4 regions of the Brucella sp. LJL56 genome follow, and region 2 is predicted to be linked to each of the others. Evidence: riboswitches for the same ligand, from Rfam matches in the RefSeq annotation. Region 2 holds a riboswitch; each other region holds the start of a gene.

Region 1 (5,176 bases), on a different contig from region 2:
GCCGAGAGTTCAGTTTCCATGTCGGCGAGGCGGAATTGCAATGCCTGAAAACGATCGATTGTCTGGCCGAAGGCCTTGCGTTGGCTGCAATATTCCAGTGCCTTGTCGAGCGCCGATTGCGCGCCGCCGAGCGAGCAGGCAGCAATGTTGAGGCGGCCACCATCAAGCCCTGCCATTGCTATTCGAAAACCTGACCCTTCTTCGCCGAGAAGATTTCCAATCGGGACGCGGCAATTGTCGAAATTGACGGTTCTCGTCGGTTGTGCGTTCCAGCCCATCTTGAATTCGTTGGCACCAAAAGAAAGGCCGGGTGCATCTTTTGGCACAACGATGGTGGAAATTCCCTTGGGGCCGTCCTCGCCGGTACGCACCATCGTCACATAAGCATCCGTGGCACCCGCACCGGAAATGAACTGTTTGGAACCGTTGAGGACATAGTGGTCGCCATCGCGTGTGGCGCGCGTCCTGAGTGCCGCTGCATCCGAACCGGATCCGGGCTCAGTCAAGCAGTAGCTGGCAAGCGATTCCATAGATGCGAGTTTCGGTAGAAAGCGCTGACGTTGCTCCTCATTGCCATATGTATCGATCATCCATGCGGCCATGTTGTGAATGGAAACGAAGGCCGAGAATGAAGGGCATGCAGTTGCCAGAGCTTCAAAAATAAGCACGGCATCCAGCCGGTTTAGCGCCGATCCGCCGACATCTTCGCGCACATAAATGCCACCCATGCCGAGTGGTCCCGTCTCGCGCAGGATATCAATAGGAAAGTGCTTGTCACGATCCCATTGCAAAGCCTGCGGGGCGACACGATCACTGGCGAAGCCCCGCGCCATATCCTGAATGGCAAGCTGATCTTCGTTCAGCTCGAACTGGTTCTGGTCGGCAGCATCCATGGTTTCCTCCCCGTAGCACTGCACTTCGTCACCGGACTAGATCATACCCCTGTGAGACTGCCAACGCTCCATTGGAATAATGTTGCTCACATTTGTAATAAACTGATGCGCATTTTTGCATAGACGGTGGCTGGATGAGGCTCCGTTGCCAGCGAGTTCAGTTTAAGCTACGCAGCAGTCCATGACACGCGCAATCATGTTTCAGGGAACGGGTTCGGACGTCGGCAAAAGTGTTCTTGTTGCCGGACTATGCCGTGCTGCACGTAATCGTGGTCTCAACGTTCGCCCTTTCAAGCCGCAGAACATGTCCAACAATGCAGCAGTCAGCGACGGTGGCGGTGAAATAGGTCGGGCCCAGTGGCTGCAGGCTTTTGCTTGCGGTGTGCCATCTTCCGTCCATATGAACCCGGTGCTCCTGAAGCCGCAGACAGACATGGGCAGTCAGATCGTCGTGCAGGGCCGAGTGCGGGGTGAAGCGCGCGGACGTTATTACCAGGAACTAAAACCGCAGCTCATGGCGGCAGTCATGGAATCCTTCGCCAAGGTCAGCGAAGGCGCGGACCTTGTGCTGGTGGAAGGGGCAGGGTCACCTGCAGAAATCAATCTGCGTGCTGGCGACATCGCCAATATGGGGTTTGCCACGCAGGCCGGCGTTCCCGTGGTTCTGGTCGGTGACATAGACAGAGGTGGTGTGATCGCGTCCCTTGTCGGCACCCATACTATTTTGTCCGAGCAAGACCGCGCGATGGTTCGTGGTTTTCTCATTAATAAGTTCCGGGGCGATATTTCTCTTTTCGATGACGGGCTCACTGCCATTACCCAATTTACCGGCTGGCGCTCGTTTGGCGTGGTTTCGTGGCTGAAAGCGGTATCGCGATTACCTGCTGAGGATTCGGTCGTTCTTGAACGGGCTACGCGCGGAGACAAGAAGTCGCTCGTGGTTGCAGTGCCGATGCTGCCACGTATCGCCAATTTCGATGATCTGGATCCGTTGAAAGCCGAACCTGACGTCGAGGTGGTCATGGTGCCGCCGGGTTCCAGTATCCCGGACGATACAGGTCTTGTCATTCTGCCCGGAACCAAATCAACGATCGCCGACTTGCTGGCATTTCGCGACAATGGCTGGGATCGAGAACTGGCTGCCCATGTCAGAGGAGGTGGCCATGTGCTGGGCATCTGCGGCGGGTTCCAGATGCTTGGTCGTCATATCAGCGACCCTGCCGGTATTGAGGGGCATATACGCGATATTCAAGGGCTTGGACTTCTGGATGTCGAAACCCTGATGGAGCCTGAAAAAGTGGTCCGCAATGTGGAGGCAACCTCGCTTCTCCATAATACGCCGCTGGAAGGCTATGAGATTCATATCGGGCGTACGACTGGACCGGATGTGGCGAGGCCCTTTGCGCGTATTGCCGGGCATGACGACGGAGCGATATCGCCGGACGGGCGCATCATGGGAACCTATCTTCATGGTGTTTTCAACACAGACGAGTTCCGCAGGCGATTTCTGGAGAGCCTTGGCGTACGCGGCAGCTCAGTGAACTACCGCGCTGGTGTCGAGGCCGCACTGGATGAACTGGCCGGGGAGCTGGAAACCTGTCTTGATATTGATGCGTTGTTTAACTTGAGGTGAAAATCAGTTCCACGTCCGATACGTGTCGGCTACGATTGACGCCGATGGGCCGAAAGCCTAGTGTTGGAACCATGCAACAGGTTTTGCCGGGACGAATCCCGGTAATACCAAAAGGGAATGCGACGGACGGACCCATGCCGGGCGTCTTTATCGCAGCCGACCCCGCGACTGTAGAGCGGAGAGGGATGAGGCAAGCCGGGCAACCGGTGGCCACTGGGAGTTTGAAACTTCTGGGAAGGTAGCTTCAATCCTTACGACCCGTGAGCCAGGAGACCTGCCTGTTGCGTGAGGGCATTGAGCCTGAACCCCATGGGAGGTTTTTCCCTGCTGCCTGCACGGAGGTTGTCATGGCTGCACGTACTCAAAATTCTGTTTCCAGCACACTTGCAATGCCGCTCGCTGCCCGTCTGGGCACGGCTGTCGTTTCACTGCTTCTCGGCGCGTTCCTGATTTATGGCGTGGGGCTTGCCCATTCCGACGCGCTGCACGATTCGGCACATGACACGCGTCATTCCTATGGTTTTCCCTGCCACTGAGCAGTCGACCATCTTTCGGAATTGAATAAGCAAGGCTCGATGGTGGATGGCCATCGGCGCGAAATTGCTATTGAGGGACAGAAATGTTGATCCGTTATTTATTGGCGACGCTTGCCGCCGGTCTTCTGGCCGGGCTGCTGGTTACTCCCGCCATGTATTTGAAGACCGTGCCTTTGATCCTACAGGCCGAAACCTATGAAGAGGCTGGCGGTGGCCATAGCCATGGTGAAGCGGAAGCCGCACCACACGATCATGGTGCCGCTGCCGCAGATGCGGAAGAAGAAGGGGCTGAACTGCCATTTGGGCGGCTGGGTAATACGCTTCTTGCCAATCTTGTTGCCGGAGCCGGTTTTGCCCTCCTGCTGGGCGGCGTAGCCTTGCTTCTCGGTCGCCGCATTACAATGCAGAATGGTATTTATTGGGGTATTGCGGGCTTCTTTGCGGTCGCGTTTCTGCCTGCATTGGGATTATCGCCGGAACTACCGGCAATGCCTGCCGCTGATCTAGCCGAACGTCAGCTCTGGTGGATTGCAACCGTGGTGCTCAGCGGTCTGGGGCTCTATCTCATCATGTTGCGCCAGGAAATCTGGGCAAAGATCCTTGGGCTGGTGCTGATCGTGGCGCCGCATCTCTATGGCGCACCGCATCCGGAAGATACTTCATCGCCGATTCCGTCGTTGCTTGCTTCGCAATATGCAGTCGCATCGCTGGCGACTAACCTGTTCATGTGGGCGGTGATCGGCCTCGCACTCGGCTGGTTCATCCAGCACTATGCATCGTCCGAGATTGAAGGTTGATGAAAATGGCTTCGCCGGGAAAATCGGTTCTGGTCCTCGGCGGAGCCCGTTCGGGCAAGTCGTCATATGCCGAAAAGATGGTTGAGACATCGGGGCTTAAACCACTCTATCTGGCAACAGGACGCGCTTTCGACAAGGAAATGGAAAGCCGCATTGCCATTCACCGCGACCGACGTGGTTCTGAATGGCAGACGGTGGAGGAGCCGCTTGATCTGGTCGGTGCACTTGGATTGCACGCTGCCGAGGATCGGTTCGTTCTGGTCGATTGCCTGACCTTGTGGCTGACCAATCTGATGATGGCTGAACGAGATATAGCGACCGAGACCGCGAGTCTTGTTGCCCTCTTTCCGGACCTTGCTGGACCTGTGGTTTTTGTTTCGAACGAAGTTGGACTTGGGATCGTGCCGGAAAATCGCATGGCACGGGAATTTCGCGATCATGCAGGCTTTATGCATCAGGCAGTGGCCGCGGTTGCGGATGAAGTTTATTTCATGGCGGCAGGGCTGCCGCTCAAGATGAAGGGATAAATCGATGCAGGGACAGAAAATTCCCGCGACAGTCATTACGGGTTTTCTTGGCTCGGGCAAAACGACGATGATCCGCAACCTGCTGGAAAACGCCAACGGAAAACGCATCGCGTTGATCATCAATGAGTTTGGTGATCTCGGTGTTGATGGCGGTATTCTGAAAGGTTGCGGTATCGAGGCCTGCCGCGAAGAAGATGTGATCGAGCTCAACAATGGCTGCATCTGCTGCACCGTTGCCGATGATTTCATTCCGACCATGACCAAGCTTCTGGATCGCGCTGATCGTCCCGATCATATCGTGATCGAGACCTCCGGTCTGGCATTGCCGCAGCCACTCGTCGCCGCATTCAACTGGCCGGAAATCAAGACGCAGGTAACAGTCGACGGTGTGGTAACCGTGATTGATGCGGCAGCCGTCGCCGAAGGCCGTTTTGCTGATGACCACGACAAGGTTGATGCACAGCGGGCAGCGGACGAATCTCTTGATCATGAAAGCCCCTTAGAGGAACTTTTTGAAGATCAGATTCATGCAGCCGATCTGATTGTCCTCAACAAGGCCGATCTGATTGACGCTTCAATGCTTGACGGTGTTAAGGCCGATGTGGCCGAGCGTTCGTCGCGCCGGGTGAACATGGTTCCTGCGAGCTTTGGCAAACTTGGAGCTGATGTTTTGCTCGGCCTTGGCGTTGGCACTGAAGACGACATCGCCAACCGCAAATCCCACCATGAAATCCATCATGCAGATGGACATGAGCACGATCATGACGAGTTCGAGAGCTTCGTGGTCGAA
Region 2 (5,176 bases):
TCAGCAGCCTTGGCCTGTTCGACGCAGGCTAACAGCACGGATTCCGGTGGATCGGCCACCACATCATCGAAAACGCTGATGCCGAAACCGGCTTTTTCCAGCGAAGCCAGTGCATCATCGAGGACACCGGCCTTGTGCAGCCCCTTGTCCGTCACGATCAGAATCTTGCGTTCGGAAAACCGTTCGCCGAGGATTTCGCCGAGGCGCTTTGCGGCGCTCCATTCGACGAGCATCGAGCCGACCGTATCGAACGAAAATGGCTTGATCTTTGTTGTCATCATTCCACCCTTATCACTTTTACCAGCGCCGAGGTCTCTCATTTCCTCTCCGGCACACAACGCTGGGGCCTATTCCGGAAACGCTTCTGTCTTGGGAAGGAAGCGCCCCCTTATTCTCCGATGCAGCCGATGCATCGACAGCTCTGAATGGAAAGCCTTGGGAGAAGCCTTCGATCGTTCAATATACTGAACAATGTTCAAAACTGAACGATCGATACAGGATAAGAAGCTGAACTGTCAATTTCTCCCTTCGGCTAAGACGCTGAAAACATCTCCTGGAAGCTGACAGGTGAGACCTGCTGGAACATAAGCGGTTGAAAATGTTGCCAGTTATTCGTCGGTCACACGGTTTTGTGAATGCTTCATTCAAAGCAATTTACCGGGCTTCGCCTGATTGCCGTGCGTTATGGGCGAAGCGCATCGCCCGCGCCAGCGATAACACGTATCGCGGATCGACGGTCTGGTCATCGCCGTCATTCTATCGAGCAGGGTCTAAATCGCTGGACGTGCGGATTGTACAGCTTGTACCCTGCTTGTCTTATCGATAGGCAGGGAGGGCCTGGCATGGACGTGACGATCATAACGGGAGCATCAGATGGTATAGGCGCTGAAGCCGCACGGCAAATTGCCCGGCGCGACCGTACCAACGCTGCTCTTGTGCTTGCTGCGCGTAATGTCGAAAAGCTGGAAAATCTGGCCACCGAGTTACGACAACTGGGTAGTTCCGTTCTTGTGGTGCCGACCGATGTGAAAGATCGTGCTGCCTGTATCGCCCTGATCGGGAAGGCCGCTGCCGCTTTCGGTCGCATCGATACGCTGATCGTGAATGCGGGTATGTCAGCACATGCTAATTTCGCCGAGATCGAGCCGGATGACCTCAACTGGATGCATGAGTTGATGGAGTTGAACTACTGGGGCAGCGTCTGGCCCATTCATGCAGCGCTTCCCCATCTTGCCGCAAGCAAGGGGCGGATCGTGGCGGTGTCATCCGTCGCCGGATTGATCGGCGTGCCGGGTCGCACGGCCTATAGCGGAACGAAGTTCGCTCTTTCAGGTTTTTGTGAGGCGCTTCGCGCGGAACTACAGCCGAGCGGCATATCCGTCACCATCGTTTATCCGGGCGTCGTCAAAACCGACATTCGCAAGGTAGGTTACAGCGCAAGCGGCGGCGCACTGGCAACGAGCGGTGTGCGGGAAGATGACATGATGTCCGTCGAAGAAGCTGTACGGCTGATGCTGGAAGGTGTCCATGCGCGCAAGCGCGAAGTGCTGATGACCCGCCAGATGCGATTCGGACGCTGGCTCAAACTCATCGCTCCGGCGATGGTCGACCGTATGGCCCTGAAGGCCATCAAGCCGGAATTCAGACCAAAGCCTATTAGACCTGCAAATTAAGACTGCGCTGGTCCCAGCTAAGATGTTGCAGGCTGATTCAATCTACCTGTTGACCAGTTTTTAACTTAGACTACTATATATAGTGTTCTAGGTTCTTTCGATTCGTTGAGTCGAAAGCTAAGACGGGAATCCGGTGCGTTTCATCCATGACGGATGCGGCAATGCCGGAGCTGCCCCCGCAACTGTAAGCGGAGAGTTCTGTTCATCATGTCACTGGCATAGGCCGGGAAGGCGGGCAGAAACGTTGATCCGTGAGCCAGGAGACCTGCCTTGAACGAGTACGTCCACGGGCGGGGTGTCCGGTTGGCGCGCAATCTTGTGTGGCAAGCTATTGTCTTGCAGATTGCTGCCCCGAACTTCCCGCTCATAGCTTCGGGGTGAAGTCCATGTCCAGTCTGTTTAGTTTCGGTTCCGGTCCTCCCTTCGAGGCATAGTTTGTTGTGGTCAGACTGCTCGTCGTGGCGGCTGACCGGTTTCCTATCTTGTGCTTTTTGACGCGCATCTTGCGATGCGCGAACGGCTCTTTGCGTCTCCCAATCAGTGAGGAAGAAATGAACGTCACCGTTTACAGCAAGCCCGCCTGTGTCCAGTGCACCGCGACCACGCGTGCCCTCGATCGCCAGGGTATCGAATATGAAGTTATCGATATTTCCGCCAATGCCGGCGCTTTCGATCTCGTTCAGGGGATGGGCTATCGTCAGGTGCCGGTGGTCGTTGCCGGGGAATCCCATTGGGCGGGCTTCCGGCCCGATATGATCAGTGCTCTCGCCTGAGAGTTGCGATCTCATGAGCCTGATCGTCTATTTCTCCAGCCGGTCGGAAAATACGCACCGGTTTGTTGAGCGGCTTGGAATGCGGTCGAACCGTATCCCGATGGACGGTTCGGGCGGATGGCAGGTGCGCGAGCCATTTATACTGGTGACGCCCACATATGGCGGCGGCGGTTCCAAGGGCGCTGTTCCCAAGCCGGTAATCCGCTTCCTCAACGACGAGAACAATCGCTCTTTCATCCGCGGCGTCATCGCCGCGGGGAACAGCAATTTCGGCGAAGCCTTCTGTATCGCCGGCAATATTATCTCCGCCAAATGTCAGGTTCCCTATCTCTACCGCTTCGAGCTTCTGGGAACCGATGAGGACATTGGCAATGTCAAAAACGGGATGGAACGATTTTGGACACGGCAGACACGACCCTGATCCGGGAGCGCGAACCACGGCCAGTGGCGCAGGATGCGCCTCTAGCGGTGAATTCCAACAGCAACAAACCGTCAAAATTCTCGGACGGGCTGGATTATCACGCGCTCAACGCGATGTTGAACCTTTACGATGACGAGGGGAAAATCCAGCTTGATCGCGACCGGCAGGCCGCGCGGCAGTATTTCCTCCAGCACGTGAACCAGAACACTGTCTTTTTTCATAATCTGCGGGAAAAGCTCGATTATCTGGTGACGGAGGGATACTACGAACAGGAGGTGCTGGATCAGTATTCCTTCAATTTCGTGCGTGACCTTTTCGACGAAGCCTATGCGAGAAAATTTCGTTTTCCGACATTTCTAGGCGCGTTCAAGTATTATACCAGCTACACGCTGAAAACCTTCGACGGAAAGCGCTATCTGGAACGCTATGAAGACCGCGTCTGCATGGTGGCATTGGCGCTGGCGCGCGGTAGTGAACAGCTTGCGCGCGATCTGGTTGATGAGATCATTTCGGGCCGCTACCAGCCTGCGACACCCACATTCCTCAATGCAGGAAAGAAGCAGCGCGGCGAGCTTGTCTCCTGCTTTCTGCTGCGGGTCGAGGACAATATGGAGTCCATCGGCCGCTCCATCAATTCGGCCTTGCAATTGTCGAAGCGTGGCGGGGGTGTGGCGCTGAGCCTCACTAATATCCGTGAGACGGGCGCACCTATCAAGCAAATCCAGAACCAGTCATCCGGTATCATTCCGGTGATGAAACTTCTGGAGGATTCCTTTTCCTACGCCAATCAGCTTGGCGCGCGGCAGGGCGCTGGCGCAGTCTATCTGCACGCACATCACCCGGATATCATGCGATTTCTCGATACGAAACGCGAAAATGCAGACGAGAAAATTCGCATCAAAACCCTGTCTCTCGGCGTGGTCATACCGGACATTACCTTCGAGCTCGCGAAGAACAACGAGGATATGTACCTCTTCTCCCCCTATGATGTGGAGCGGGTTTACGGTGTGCCTCTCACAGAGGTTTCGGTCACGGAAAAATACCGCGAAATGGTCAACGATGCGCGGATTACCAAGAAGAAGATCAGCGCGCGAGAGTTCTTTCAGGTTCTGGCCGAAATCCAGTTCGAATCCGGCTACCCCTACATCATGTTCGAGGACACGGTGAACCGCGTCAATCCAATCGACGGGCGCATCACCATGAGCAACCTCTGTTCGGAAATCCTCCAGGTGAGCGAGGCGAGCATCTTCAGTGAAGATCTGTCCTACGATCATCTCGGCAAGGATATTTCGTGCAATCTGGGCTCACTCAACATTGCGGCAGCAATGGATTCCTCTGATTTCGGCAAGACCATCGAGGCCTCGATCCGTGCTCTTACCGCCGTTTCCGACATGAGCCACATCGGTTCCGTGCCATCGGTCGCCCGAGGCAATGATGAAAGCCATGCCATCGGTCTCGGCCAGATGAACCTGCATGGTTATCTTGCCCGCGAGCGGATTTACTATGGTTCGGACGAAGGTGTCGATTTCACGAATATCTATTTCTATACGGTGACCTATCATGCGATCCGCGCATCGAACCGGATCGCGGTGGAGATGGGGAAATCCTTCAAAGGTTTCGAGAAATCCAAATATGCGTCGGGCGAATATTTCGACAAATATACGGATCAGCTTTGGGAACCGGCGACAGAAAAGGTTCGCGAAATCTTTGAAAAGGCGGGCATTGCGATCCCGACACAGGACGACTGGCGCGATCTGAAGAATGCGGTGATGGAGGGGGGCCTTTATAACCAGAACCTTCAGGCCGTGCCGCCGACAGGTTCGATCTCCTACATCAATCATTCGACGTCATCGATTCATCCAATCGTGTCGAAGATTGAAATCCGCAAGGAGGGCAAGATCGGTCGCGTCTACTATCCGGCAGCTTTCATGACCAATGACAATCTCGATTACTATCAGGATGCCTATGAGATCGGCCCGGAGAAGATCATCGACACTTACGCGGCGGCAACGCAGCACGTCGATCAGGGCTTGTCTCTGACATTGTTCTTCCGCGATACCGCAACCACACGCGACATCAACCGCGCACAGATCTACGCGTGGAAGAAGGGCATCAAGACTATCTACTACATCCGCCTGCGCCAGATGGCGCTTTCCGGCACGGAAGTGCAGGGTTGCGTTTCCTGCGCCCTCTGACCACTGGTGATGACCATGAATACTCAAGTGAAGACCAAGAACCCGAAGCCTGCAGCCGTGCGCGCCATCAACTGGAACCGGATCGAAGATGAGAAAGACCTTGAGGTCTGGAAT
Region 3 (5,176 bases), on a different contig from region 2:
AACCAGTAAAAACTACAATCTTTCATGATGTTAACCGAATAACCCAAGAAATTATATTAGCAATACCTACTTCATAATCCTATTTATTTCCCGTTGATTAGAATATCTGCATCAACCGTAACAATGACTTGCGGCGGGCCGATTACACATCCCAGTCAGGCGGAGTGCCTAAGTTCCAATGAACGGTGGCTCGGTGCACGATAACGAATATGGCAGCCATCGATACCGTGATATTCCACGTCGACTTCTACGCCAAAGACTTCGGCGATGCGCTCCGCTCGCAAGACATCGCGCGGCGTACCGAGCGCAACGAGATTGCCCTTATCCATCACCGCGATACGGTCGCAGAACATCGCGGCATGGTTCAAGTCATGCAAGGCAGCCACGACCGTGAGCTTCTGGCGACTGACAAGATCGAGCAACCCGATCTGATGCCCAATATCGAGATGATTGGTCGGCTCGTCCAGAAGCAGTATCCGCGGTTCCTGCGCCAGGGCGCGCGCTATATGCAGACGCTGCCGCTCGCCTCCAGAGAGCGTGTGCCAATAGCGGTCGGCAAGATGGACCATATCAACGTTGACCAACGCCTGGCCAACGATTGCATCATCTTCCGCCGACCACGGCGACAGCGCGCCGAGATAGGGCGTCCGCCCAAGCTCTACGGCCTGACGCGCCGTAATGCGCTCCGTCGTTCCTGCCTGTTGCTCGACCAGCGCCAGTTGCCGTGCAATCTCGCGACGGCTGAAACTGTCGATAGGCGCTCCGCACAGGCTGACTTCACCCACACGGCATCGACGGACACCGGAAAGCAAAGACAGAAAACTCGTTTTGCCCGATCCGTTCGGACCGATGATGCCGAGAAACTCGCCCTCCCTCACCTCCAGCGAAACATTCCGCAGAATTTCGACATTGCCCGCCGACCAGCCGACATTGCGCGCCGAGAGGATCATGACGAAGCCCTCCTTTGTCCCAGCAACAAGGCGAAGGCCGGCGCACCGAACAAAGCCGTGATGACACCGATCGGCAAAACCTGCCCCGGAATGATGATGCGCGACAGGATGTCGGCGACGATCATGAAGATTGCTCCAATCAGTGCTGCCGCTGGCAACAACCTGCCATGACGGACCCCGACCACCATTCGCGCCGCATGGGGAATGACAAGCCCGATAAAACCGACTGACCCGACGATGGAAACCATAACCGCCGTCATCATGGCGCTGACACCGATCAGCACCGCATAGACGCGACGTACCGGTATGCCGAGCGAAGCGGCGGATTCCGTTCCGAAGGTGAAAGCATCAAGCGCACGCGCATGCCATAGGCAGATGGCAAGACCGATCAGGCAAGCTGGCAAAGCGAGCGTGACGTCCGGCCAGCGCACGCCGGAAAGATTGCCCAAAAGCCAAAACATGATGCCGCGTGCCTGCTCGGCATTTGCAGCCTTGGTGACGATGAACGAAGTCAAGGCATTGAAAAGCTGTGAACCGGCAATGCCTGCGAGGATGATCGCGCTGCTGCCGCGCCCCGCCCGCAGTGCCAGCAAGGACACGAGACAGAAAGCAACGATAGCGCCAATGAACGCACCGAGCGATAACGTCAGCACGCCAGCACCGATGCCAAGGATGGCGACGCTGACAGCCCCTGTCGAGGCACCGGCGGAGATGCCCAGAATATAAGGATCAGCGAGCGAGTTTCGAAGCAGCGACTGCAGAATGACGCCGGATATTGCAAGCGACGCGCCGCAACATGCCGCGATGAAAGCACGGCTGAGGCGATAACTCCAGACGATCCCTTCATCGATGGGTTCAAGCGGATATCCGGCATTCCACACCCGGTTGGCCACGGTCTTCGCAACCACATCGAGCGGTATCGCCGTTTCGCCTATCGCAGCTCCAAGCCAAAGGGCAAAAAGCAACAGGACAAGCGAAAAGGCCAGAAAGAACACGCCGGAGCGTGCCCTTCCCTTCTGTTTGAAGCCCGTTGTCGCTGCCCGCGCCGTCACTTGTTCAGGTCCGAGGCGGCAATGTCAGCGGCAAGCGTTTCGATGCCTTCGATCACGCGAAGCGACGTGCTCATCGACTGCGCATCCATGTCGAAGACATGCTTGCCCTTGACCGCAGGCATCAGCTTCGTGACCGCATCATTGTCCAGAAACTGGTGCTTGACGGCAATGTCGTCAGCCGGATAGCGACGGCGATCCAGTTTTGCAGCAACGATCATCGAAGGGTTCGATTTCGCAATCGTTTCCCATCCGACCGTCGGCCATTCCTCCTCACTGTCGATCACATTCTTGATGCCGAGTGCCGAAAGAATATAAGCGGGCGCACCGAACTTGCCCGCGACATAGGGATCGGCATCCACCTGCGTGCTGGAGAACCAGACGACGGCGGACAGCTTGCCGCCAGCAGACCCGACCTTCTCGCGTGCAGCCGCTTCTCGCGCCTTCAAGTCAGCGACGAGTCTCTCGCCACGCTCCTGCACATTGAAGATTTCCGCCAGTTCGGTAATTTCCTGATAGACGATATCCATCTTGAAGGCTGCCGTGCGAACGCCGTCGCCACCGCCGGAATTGTCTTTGCCAACGCAATCGGATGGCGATGTGTAAGCCGGAATACCCAGTTCCTCGAACTGCTCAGGCTTTGCCACGATGCCTGTCGGGCCGACATGCCACTGGAAATCTGCCGTCACGATATCCGGCTTCTGCGCCAGAACACTTTCAAAGCTGGGATCATTATCGGCAAGCCGCTTTACCTTGGCGTTCACCTCCTCAAAGCCCTTGAGAACAGGGCCAAACCAGACCGCTGTGCCGACAACCCTGTCGCCGAGGCCAAGGCTGTAAAGAATTTCTGTGCTGCTCTGACCAACCGCAACCGCGCGGGTGGGTACCTGTTTGAAGGTAACGTCACGACCGCAATTTTTCAGCGTCAGCGGATATTGCGTTTCCGCTGCCTGTGCGGCCACCCCGCCTGCGAAAAAAAATGCGGCCGCGCAAAAGGCGGCGCGAAACGGCATCTTGCCGAGAATATTCATGAAAGTCCCCGAAATGATGAGAGAAAGACGCCCTGTCAGGCAGCGGAAAGAATCCGGCGCAGAAGACGGACAGGCATATCCGGAGACACGTCGAAATCATGCGATGACGATGGAAGAATGCGTCCTACGACGCGGAAATCTGTCATAACCAGCTCCTGCTCCGGGCATCCCCGCCCGTGACAATGGACAACACTAGACGGCAGGTCTCCTGGCTCACGAATATCTGCTGTTCATCTGCCTTCCCGCGCTTCTCCGGCACAGTGGCATGACGCTTTGAACGTCACGAGGATGAACGGCAATCCGCTTACAGTTGCGGGGGCAGCCACGGTCTTGGCCCCTTTTCGGGTCGTCCTCACCGTGTTCCCTATTAATCCCCTTCGCTCTCGGTCGGGGAACCGTCGTTACACTATTACGTCGGCGTATCGTCGCCGTCAAGCGCATCTCACCCGCTATTTCGGCATACTATTTTCAAGCGATTCGAAAGCCCGTTACGTAAATTACGGCCAAACTATTGTCGCATGTGCTGGCCTATTGAATTTGTTTTCGCTAATCTCCATGTAGTCTGCTCCCGCTAGAGGAGCGGGACTTGGGGAGGTCCGCCGGAGGGCGGCATACATTCCATTTGGGAGGACATATGCGTAGATTTATTCTGGCCCTGACGTCGGTAGCGGCGTTGGCTATGGCGGGTTCTGCTTCAGCGGAAGACTACAAAGTGCTGGCGCCTGCCGCTCCGGGCGGCGGCTGGGACCAGACGGCGCGCACGATGCAGAGCGCGCTTCAGGACGAAAAGATTTCCGGCAGCGTGCAGGTCATCAACGTTCCGGGCGCAGGCGGCACCATCGGTCTCGCGCAGTTCGTGAACCAGAACAAGGGCGATCCAAGCCAGCTCATCGTTGGCGGCTATGTCATGGTCGGCGCTATCCTGACCAACAAATCACCGGTGACACTTGATGCCATCACGCCAATCGCTCGTCTTACCGGCGAATATGAAGCTATCGTCGTACCCGCTGCTTCCGACATCCAGAATCTTGGCGATCTTGCAGCAAAGCTGAAAGCCGATCCTGGCTCTGTTTCCTGGGGCGGCGGTTCCGCTGGCGGCACCGATCACATCACCGCGGGCCTCTTTGCCAAGGCAGCAGGCGTCGACCCGACCAAGGTCAACTACATTGCCTTTTCCGGCGGCGGCGAAGCATTGGCGGCCATTCTCGGCAATCAGGTGACCGTTGGCATTTCCGGCTACGGCGAATTCGAAGCCCAGATCAAGGCTGGTACGCTGCGCATCATCGGCATTTCGAGTGACGAGCGCGTGGAAGGCATCGACGCACCGACCTTCAAGGAAGGCGGCGTGGATGTTTCGATCCAGAACTGGCGTATGGTGGGTGCAGCTCCCGGCATCACTGCCGAACAGGAAGCTGCCATCAATGCCGATATCGAGAAAATGGCGAAGTCGGAATCCTGGCAGAAGGCGCTTAAGGATAAAGGCTGGGCGGACACCTATCTTGCCGGTCCAGCGTTCAAGGAGCAGCTTGCCAAGGACGTCGCCGCGACTGAAACCATCCTCAAGGAAATCGGCCTCGTCAAATGACAGGATCAGACCAGCAGGAAAAGCGCCGCCCGGAAGGGGCGGCGCCAGATTTCGCCGCTCTTGTCATCGCACTCGTTCTTGCAGCCGTCGCCATTGCCATTGCCTGGTCGACGACCTACGGCAACGACGTGACGAGCTACTCACCGGTTGGCCCAAAAACCGTTCCCTATGTCGTCGCAGCCGGATTGTTCGGCCTTGCCGTCTGGACCGTGTTCGAAGCGCTTCGCGGCGACTTTCCCGAGCGTGAGCATCAGGAAATGGCCCCTATGGCATGGATCATCGGCGGTCTGGCCATCCAGATGCTGACGATGAAGACTGTCGGCTTTTCCCTGTCCACCGGCCTGCTTTTCGCAGCAACCGCGCGCGGCTTCGGCTATCGCAAATTCTGGATCAGCGTTCCCGTCGGCATCGTCTTCGCCTTCGTGATCTGGTTCATCTTTGCGCGCGGCCTGCAGCTATCGCTGCCGTCCGGCTGGCTCGAACAATTCGTTTAGAGACGGAGCGCTTTCATGGATACTGTCGCACTTCTCGCCAACGGACTTCTGGTGGCGCTTGAACCAT
Region 4 (5,176 bases), on a different contig from region 2:
TGAAACGCGATCCGATCCGCGCCACGCTGGCGATCCTCGGTAGCGTCATCCTGATGTTTGTTATCGGTTACGGTATTAATCTGGATGTCGAGAATCTGAAATTTGCGGTGCTCGATCGTGATGATACGACAATCAGCCGTGATTACACGCAGCAGATTGCGGGTTCGCGCTATTTCTCTGAGCAACCTGCCTTAACAGATTACGATGATCTTGATCGACGGATGCGTGATGGTGAAATCAGTCTTGCGATTGAAATTCCACCGAACTTCGGCGCAGATGTGATGCGTGGGCGCCCGGCCGAAATCGCTGCATGGATTGATGGCGCGATGCCCACCCGCGCCGAGACGATCAAAGGCTATGTTCAAGGCATGCATGCCAACTGGCTGGCGCAGAAAGCTCGCGAGCTTTATGGCAGTGCGGCGAATGCTGGCAGTTTCAATCTGGAGATACGCTACCGTTATAACCCGGACGTGCAAAGCCTTGTGGCTATGGTGCCTGCGGTCATTCCGTTGCTGCTGCTCATGATTCCCGCAATGCTGGCGGTGCTGAGCGTGGTCCGCGAAAAGGAGCTGGGATCGATCATCAATTTTTACGTGACGCCGGTGACGAAATTCGAGTTTTTGTTCGGCAAGCAATTGCCCTATATCGGGCTGGCATTTCTGAATTTCCTGATGCTGACAGCCTTTGCGGTGTTTATTTTCCGGGTTCCGTTTACGGGAAGCTTCCCTACTTATGCGCTGGCGGCGCTGCTCTACGTGACGATCGCGACCGGCATGGGACTGGTACTGTCCACTTTCATGAACAGCCAGATCGCAGCAATCTTCGGAACGGCGCTTCTGACACTCATTCCGGCCGTACAGTACTCCGGTATCATCGACCCGGTGTCGTCGCTGCAAGGTGCAGGCGCGTTCATTGGTAAAATCTATCCGGCGACCTATTTCGTGACCATTTCGCGCGGGGTTTTCTCCAAGGCGTTGGGGTTTGGCGATCTCGCAAGTTCGTTTTTACCCTTGTTGATCGCGGTGCCGGTGCTCATGGCGCTCGCGATTGTTCTTCTCAAGAAACAGGCGAGCTAAGATGCGGATATCCAACATATTCCAGCTTGGCGTGAAGGAACTGCGCGGTCTCGCGCGTGATCCGATGTTGTTGATCCTGATCGTTTATGCCTTTACGCTTGCGATCTATACGGCATCAAAGGCGATGCCTGAAACTCTTAACAATGCGGCAATAGCGATTGTCGACGAAGATCAGTCGCCGGTTTCCAGCCGGATAACGACGGCATTCTATCCGCCATATTTTGTGCCTCCGAAGCTGATTTCGTCTTATGAAATGGATGCCCGGATGGATGAGGGGCTGGATACGTTCGCGTTGAACATACCGCCGAATTTCCAGCGCGATCTTCTGGCAGGCCGTTCGCCGACAATCCAGCTCAATGTCGATGCAACCCGGATGAGCCAGGCCTTTACCGGGGGCGGCTATGTGCAGTCAATTGTGTCGAGTGAGGTGAGCGAATTTCTTAATCGCTATCGCGGTAGCGCACAAGCGCCTGTCGAACTCAATCTCAGAGCGAGATTCAATCAGGATTTGAACAAGGGCTGGTTCGGTGCAATCAATAACGTGATTTCATCCGTTACGATGCTGTCGATCATCCTGACGGGCGCAGCCCTTATTCGAGAACGCGAACATGGAACCATTGAACACCTGCTGGTGATGCCGGTAACGCCGGTTGAAATCATGGTCAGCAAGATATGGTCCATGGGGCTCGTCGTGCTGGTTGCTTCTGCTTTTGCGTTGGTCTTCGTAGTGCAAGGGCTGCTTGCCGTCCCGATCTATGGGTCGGTATCGCTGTTTCTCGTGGGCGCAGCGCTCCAGCTTTTTGCGACGACCAGCCTTGGCATTTTCCTGGCAACGGCGGCTGGTTCCATGCCGCAGTTCGGAATGCTACTGATGCTGGTGCTTCTGCCGTTACAGGTGCTTTCAGGGGGGACAACGCCCCGTGAAAGCATGCCCGAGATCATCCAGACAATCATGCTGGCCGCGCCGAATACGCATTTCGTCATATTGGCGCAATCGATCCTGTTTCGCGGGGCAGGGCTGGGCGTGGTCTGGCCGCAATTTCTGGCACTGATCGTCATTGGTTCTGTGTTGTTCTACTTTGCGCTTCAGCGTTTCCGTGCATTTCTGCGATAGGAAAGACCTTTGAAATCATGAGGCTGAATCCATTCCTTGCGAATGTGCTTCAGTTTTCTGTGCTGGATTGCGCTTTAAAGCGTGTCGCATTTTATCACACGCATATGACACGCTATAAGCTTTTGTTTTCATGCATGTCTTTATCCCAAAGCCGGTTCCCACTTTAGGGAGACATGCTTTAATAGAGTTGCGAATCCTTAACCATGTTGCTATCGACTTGATCAGGAAACGGTTCCGCTGTTCAGGCGGATGAAAAGGGAACACGGTGAAGCCATCTGGCTGATGCCGCGACTGCCCCCGCAACTGTAACCGGAGAGCTATCCTCCATAGCCGTGCAAGCGGTGAAAGCCACTGAGAGCATTCGATGCATTCGGGAAGGCGGAGGGGAAGCGACGACCCGGAAGTCAGGAGACCTGCCGTATCTGGTCACCCATGCGTGGACACGGGGTGTGTTCAGGCGCGGCTGCCCGTGGCGGTGACATTGTTGAAATGTTGCCGTTGGGAAGAAGGGCGTTTTGCGCTGCCATTGCTTCAACCTGCGGTGAGAGGAAATGCCGTTTATCGGTCTCCGGTTCGGCGGGTTGAGGGAAAATGTGCCTTATAAAATCATCGGTTCTACTCGTATCGGCCAGCGTTCTTGCGTTGCCGTCCACGACGCTTGCTCAAAATCTGCCAGATGGCGACGGCAGCGTTGTTCTCGATACAATCGTGGTCACGCCATTGCGCCGCGCATCTTCGCTGCAGCGCTCGACTTCGTCTGTGACTGTTATCGATTCAGCAGATATCGAACGGTCGGCTGCTCCCGATCTGCAGTCGCTGCTGAAGTCCTATAGCGGTATCTCCATAAAGACGAATGGCGGTCAGGGTTCTTCCGCCGGAATTTTTGTTCGTGGAATGTCTTCTGATCAAACAGTTGTTCTGGTCAATGGCGTGCGCACCGCGTCGGCAACGAGTGGCTCGACCGCGCTTTCCAATATTCCTCTAACCTCTATCGAGCGCATCGAAATCGCCAAGGGGGCTCATTCTGCACAATATGGCGCTGATGCCATGGGTGGGGTGGTCAACATTATCACCAAGCAGGGTGGAGCCTGTGGTGAACGCCCTTGGTGCGGCAGTCTTTCTACCGGCGTCAGCCATCCCTGGGGCGGCTATACATCCGGGTCCATTCAAGGACGCAGCAGCGACGGCATCGACTATGCTTTCGGCGCGGCGGTCACAGGCACGCAAGGGTATGACTTTACCGCGCCCGACGCCTATGGCCATGAACCGGATCGCGACGGGTTTTTGCAGGGCTCTTTCAACTTTGCCCTGTCGAAGGATTTCGACTGGGGTAAAATTTATGCGGATGGTCTCTTCAGTCGGGGACGCAACCAGTACGACGCCAAAGCGCCATCGCCGAACCAGGCTGACAGCACAGCATTTACCGGCAAGATCGGAACGCGTGTCGATCATACGGCAGATTGGTCGTCTACGCTGGAGTTCAGCACGGGCATCGACAGCAGCCGTAACTTCCGCAAGGGCGTGAGTGGATCCGATCGGTTTGAAACCAAGCGTTATGGTGTCTTTGCCTCGACAGAAAAGAGTTTCGATACGGGCAAGGTCGGCCACACCGTGACCGCTGGTGTGGAAGCCTATCGCGAGGAGATTAACACCACCGTTGCTTATGATGAAACCAGCCGCGATCTGGCCGCCATATTCGGACAATATTCGCTCGAATACGAGGCGCTGCGTTTCGATGGCGGATTGCGTTATGATCACAACAGCCAATTCGGCGATGTCGTCACCTATAATCTTGGTGTGAGCTATGAAATTCTGCCCGATCTGGTGCTACGGTCTTCTTACGCTACCGGTTTCCGCGCGCCGACGTTCAATGATCTCTATTATCCTTTGTCGGGAAATCCAGATCTAAAACCCGAGAAATCGGGCTCTTATGAACTGGGTTTAAACTGGCAGATAAGTTCCGGCACCAGTTTGGATATGGCATTCTACGACACCCGGTTAAGGCAGGGTATTAGCTGGAGAGAGGACGAACAAACACATTTGTGGTTGCCAGTAAACGTTGATCGAGCTCACATAACTGGGTTTGAAGCGACGCTTGACCACCGCTTCAACGAACAGTGGGGTGTCAAGGGTTTAGTGGACCTTAAACGGCCTATTGATGAAGCCACAGGAAACGATCTTCCCTATCGCGAACGTTTTAAGGCTGCGGCTGAGGTTAATTTCACACCAATTGAGAAGCTCGATCTTACCGCAAGATTGATCTATGGCGGTTCGCGCTATGCTGACGCTGCTAACAGAAAGAAGCTTGGTGATTATGTGACTGCTGATTTCGTCGCGCTCTATTCCATCGACAAGCAATCACAATTGAAATTCTCTGTCGAGAACATCTTTGACAAGGATTATCAGACCAGCTCTGGCTATATTGCACCGGGACGCACCATCAATATCGGGTTGACCCGGAATTTCTGAGGCTGCACAGAGAATGAAAAGGGCATCCGTAGAATGGATCACCAGCTTCTGCCTTGCGGTTGGGCTGGCCCTTTTTGTTCGAAATTCAGCAGACGCAGTGGAAATCCCCCAACGCGTCGTTTCCATCAATGTATGTACCGATCAACTCGCATTGCTACTGGCGAGCAAGGGGCAGTTGCAGTCGGTTTCCTATCTGTCGCAGGACCCGGAACTGTCCGTCATGGCTGCGAAAGCCCGGAAGTTGACGGTCAATCATGCGCAGGCAGAAGAAGTTTTTCTGATGAAACCTGATCTTGTGCTGGCCGGAACATTCTCGTCAAGGGCAACGGTGGGGCTGTTGCGCAGACTGGGTGTCCGTGTGGAAGAGTTCGCGCCCGCCCGTTCGTTCGACGATATAGAAGATCATCTGCGTCGCATGGGTGAGTTGCTCGGAAGACAGGCGGAAGCGAGCTCGGAAGTCGATAAAATGAAAGCTGCTTTGGCGGCAATTCGCCCTCCAGCTCGCCGCAAGACGGTC

The links. Region 2 has a riboswitch for cobalamin ahead of nrdH (glutaredoxin-like protein NrdH). Riboswitches for the same ligand answer to the same signal wherever they lie in the genome.
Positions count from the first base shown of each region.
Region 1: it holds a riboswitch for cobalamin, as region 2 does, so the genes downstream of both, ACYSN1_RS17915 (CbtB domain-containing protein) here and nrdH (glutaredoxin-like protein NrdH) in region 2, are expected to answer to the same signal.
Region 3: it holds a riboswitch for cobalamin, as region 2 does, so the genes downstream of both, ACYSN1_RS11015 (ABC transporter substrate-binding protein) here and nrdH (glutaredoxin-like protein NrdH) in region 2, are expected to answer to the same signal.
Region 4: it holds a riboswitch for cobalamin, as region 2 does, so the genes downstream of both, ACYSN1_RS17710 (TonB-dependent receptor domain-containing protein) here and nrdH (glutaredoxin-like protein NrdH) in region 2, are expected to answer to the same signal.

Region 1 covers NZ_JBTXLQ010000007.1:176,790-181,965, forward strand. The annotation lists gene ACYSN1_RS17905 (isobutyryl-CoA dehydrogenase) at 1-893, opposite strand, end outside; gene ACYSN1_RS17910 (cobyric acid synthase) at 1,075-2,526, shown strand; cobalamin riboswitch at 2,588-2,822, shown strand; gene ACYSN1_RS17915 (CbtB domain-containing protein) at 2,874-3,062, shown strand; gene ACYSN1_RS17920 (CbtA family protein) at 3,146-3,859, shown strand; gene cobU (bifunctional adenosylcobinamide kinase/adenosylcobinamide-phosphate guanylyltransferase) at 3,865-4,386, shown strand; gene cobW (cobalamin biosynthesis protein CobW) at 4,391-5,176, shown strand, end outside.
Region 2 covers NZ_JBTXLQ010000003.1:202,743-207,918, reverse strand. The annotation lists gene ACYSN1_RS12940 (iron-containing alcohol dehydrogenase) at 1-281, opposite strand, end outside; gene ACYSN1_RS12935 (SDR family oxidoreductase) at 843-1,673, shown strand; cobalamin riboswitch at 1,746-1,960, shown strand; gene nrdH (glutaredoxin-like protein NrdH) at 2,225-2,446, shown strand; gene nrdI (class Ib ribonucleoside-diphosphate reductase assembly flavoprotein NrdI) at 2,460-2,867, shown strand; gene nrdE (class 1b ribonucleoside-diphosphate reductase subunit alpha) at 2,843-5,062, shown strand; gene nrdF (class 1b ribonucleoside-diphosphate reductase subunit beta) at 5,078-5,176, shown strand, end outside.
Region 3 covers NZ_JBTXLQ010000002.1:525,358-530,533, forward strand. The annotation lists gene ACYSN1_RS11005 (ABC transporter ATP-binding protein) at 156-950, opposite strand; gene ACYSN1_RS11010 (FecCD family ABC transporter permease) at 947-2,002, opposite strand; gene ACYSN1_RS11015 (ABC transporter substrate-binding protein) at 1,999-3,030, opposite strand; cobalamin riboswitch at 3,212-3,445, opposite strand; gene ACYSN1_RS11020 (Bug family tripartite tricarboxylate transporter substrate binding protein) at 3,665-4,615, shown strand; gene ACYSN1_RS11025 (tripartite tricarboxylate transporter TctB family protein) at 4,612-5,109, shown strand; gene ACYSN1_RS11030 (tripartite tricarboxylate transporter permease) at 5,125-5,176, shown strand, end outside.
Region 4 covers NZ_JBTXLQ010000007.1:127,449-132,624, forward strand. The annotation lists gene rbbA (ribosome-associated ATPase/putative transporter RbbA) at 1-1,076, shown strand, start outside; gene ACYSN1_RS17705 (ABC transporter permease) at 1,078-2,190, shown strand; cobalamin riboswitch at 2,403-2,625, shown strand; gene ACYSN1_RS17710 (TonB-dependent receptor domain-containing protein) at 2,782-4,659, shown strand; gene ACYSN1_RS17715 (ABC transporter substrate-binding protein) at 4,673-5,176, shown strand, end outside.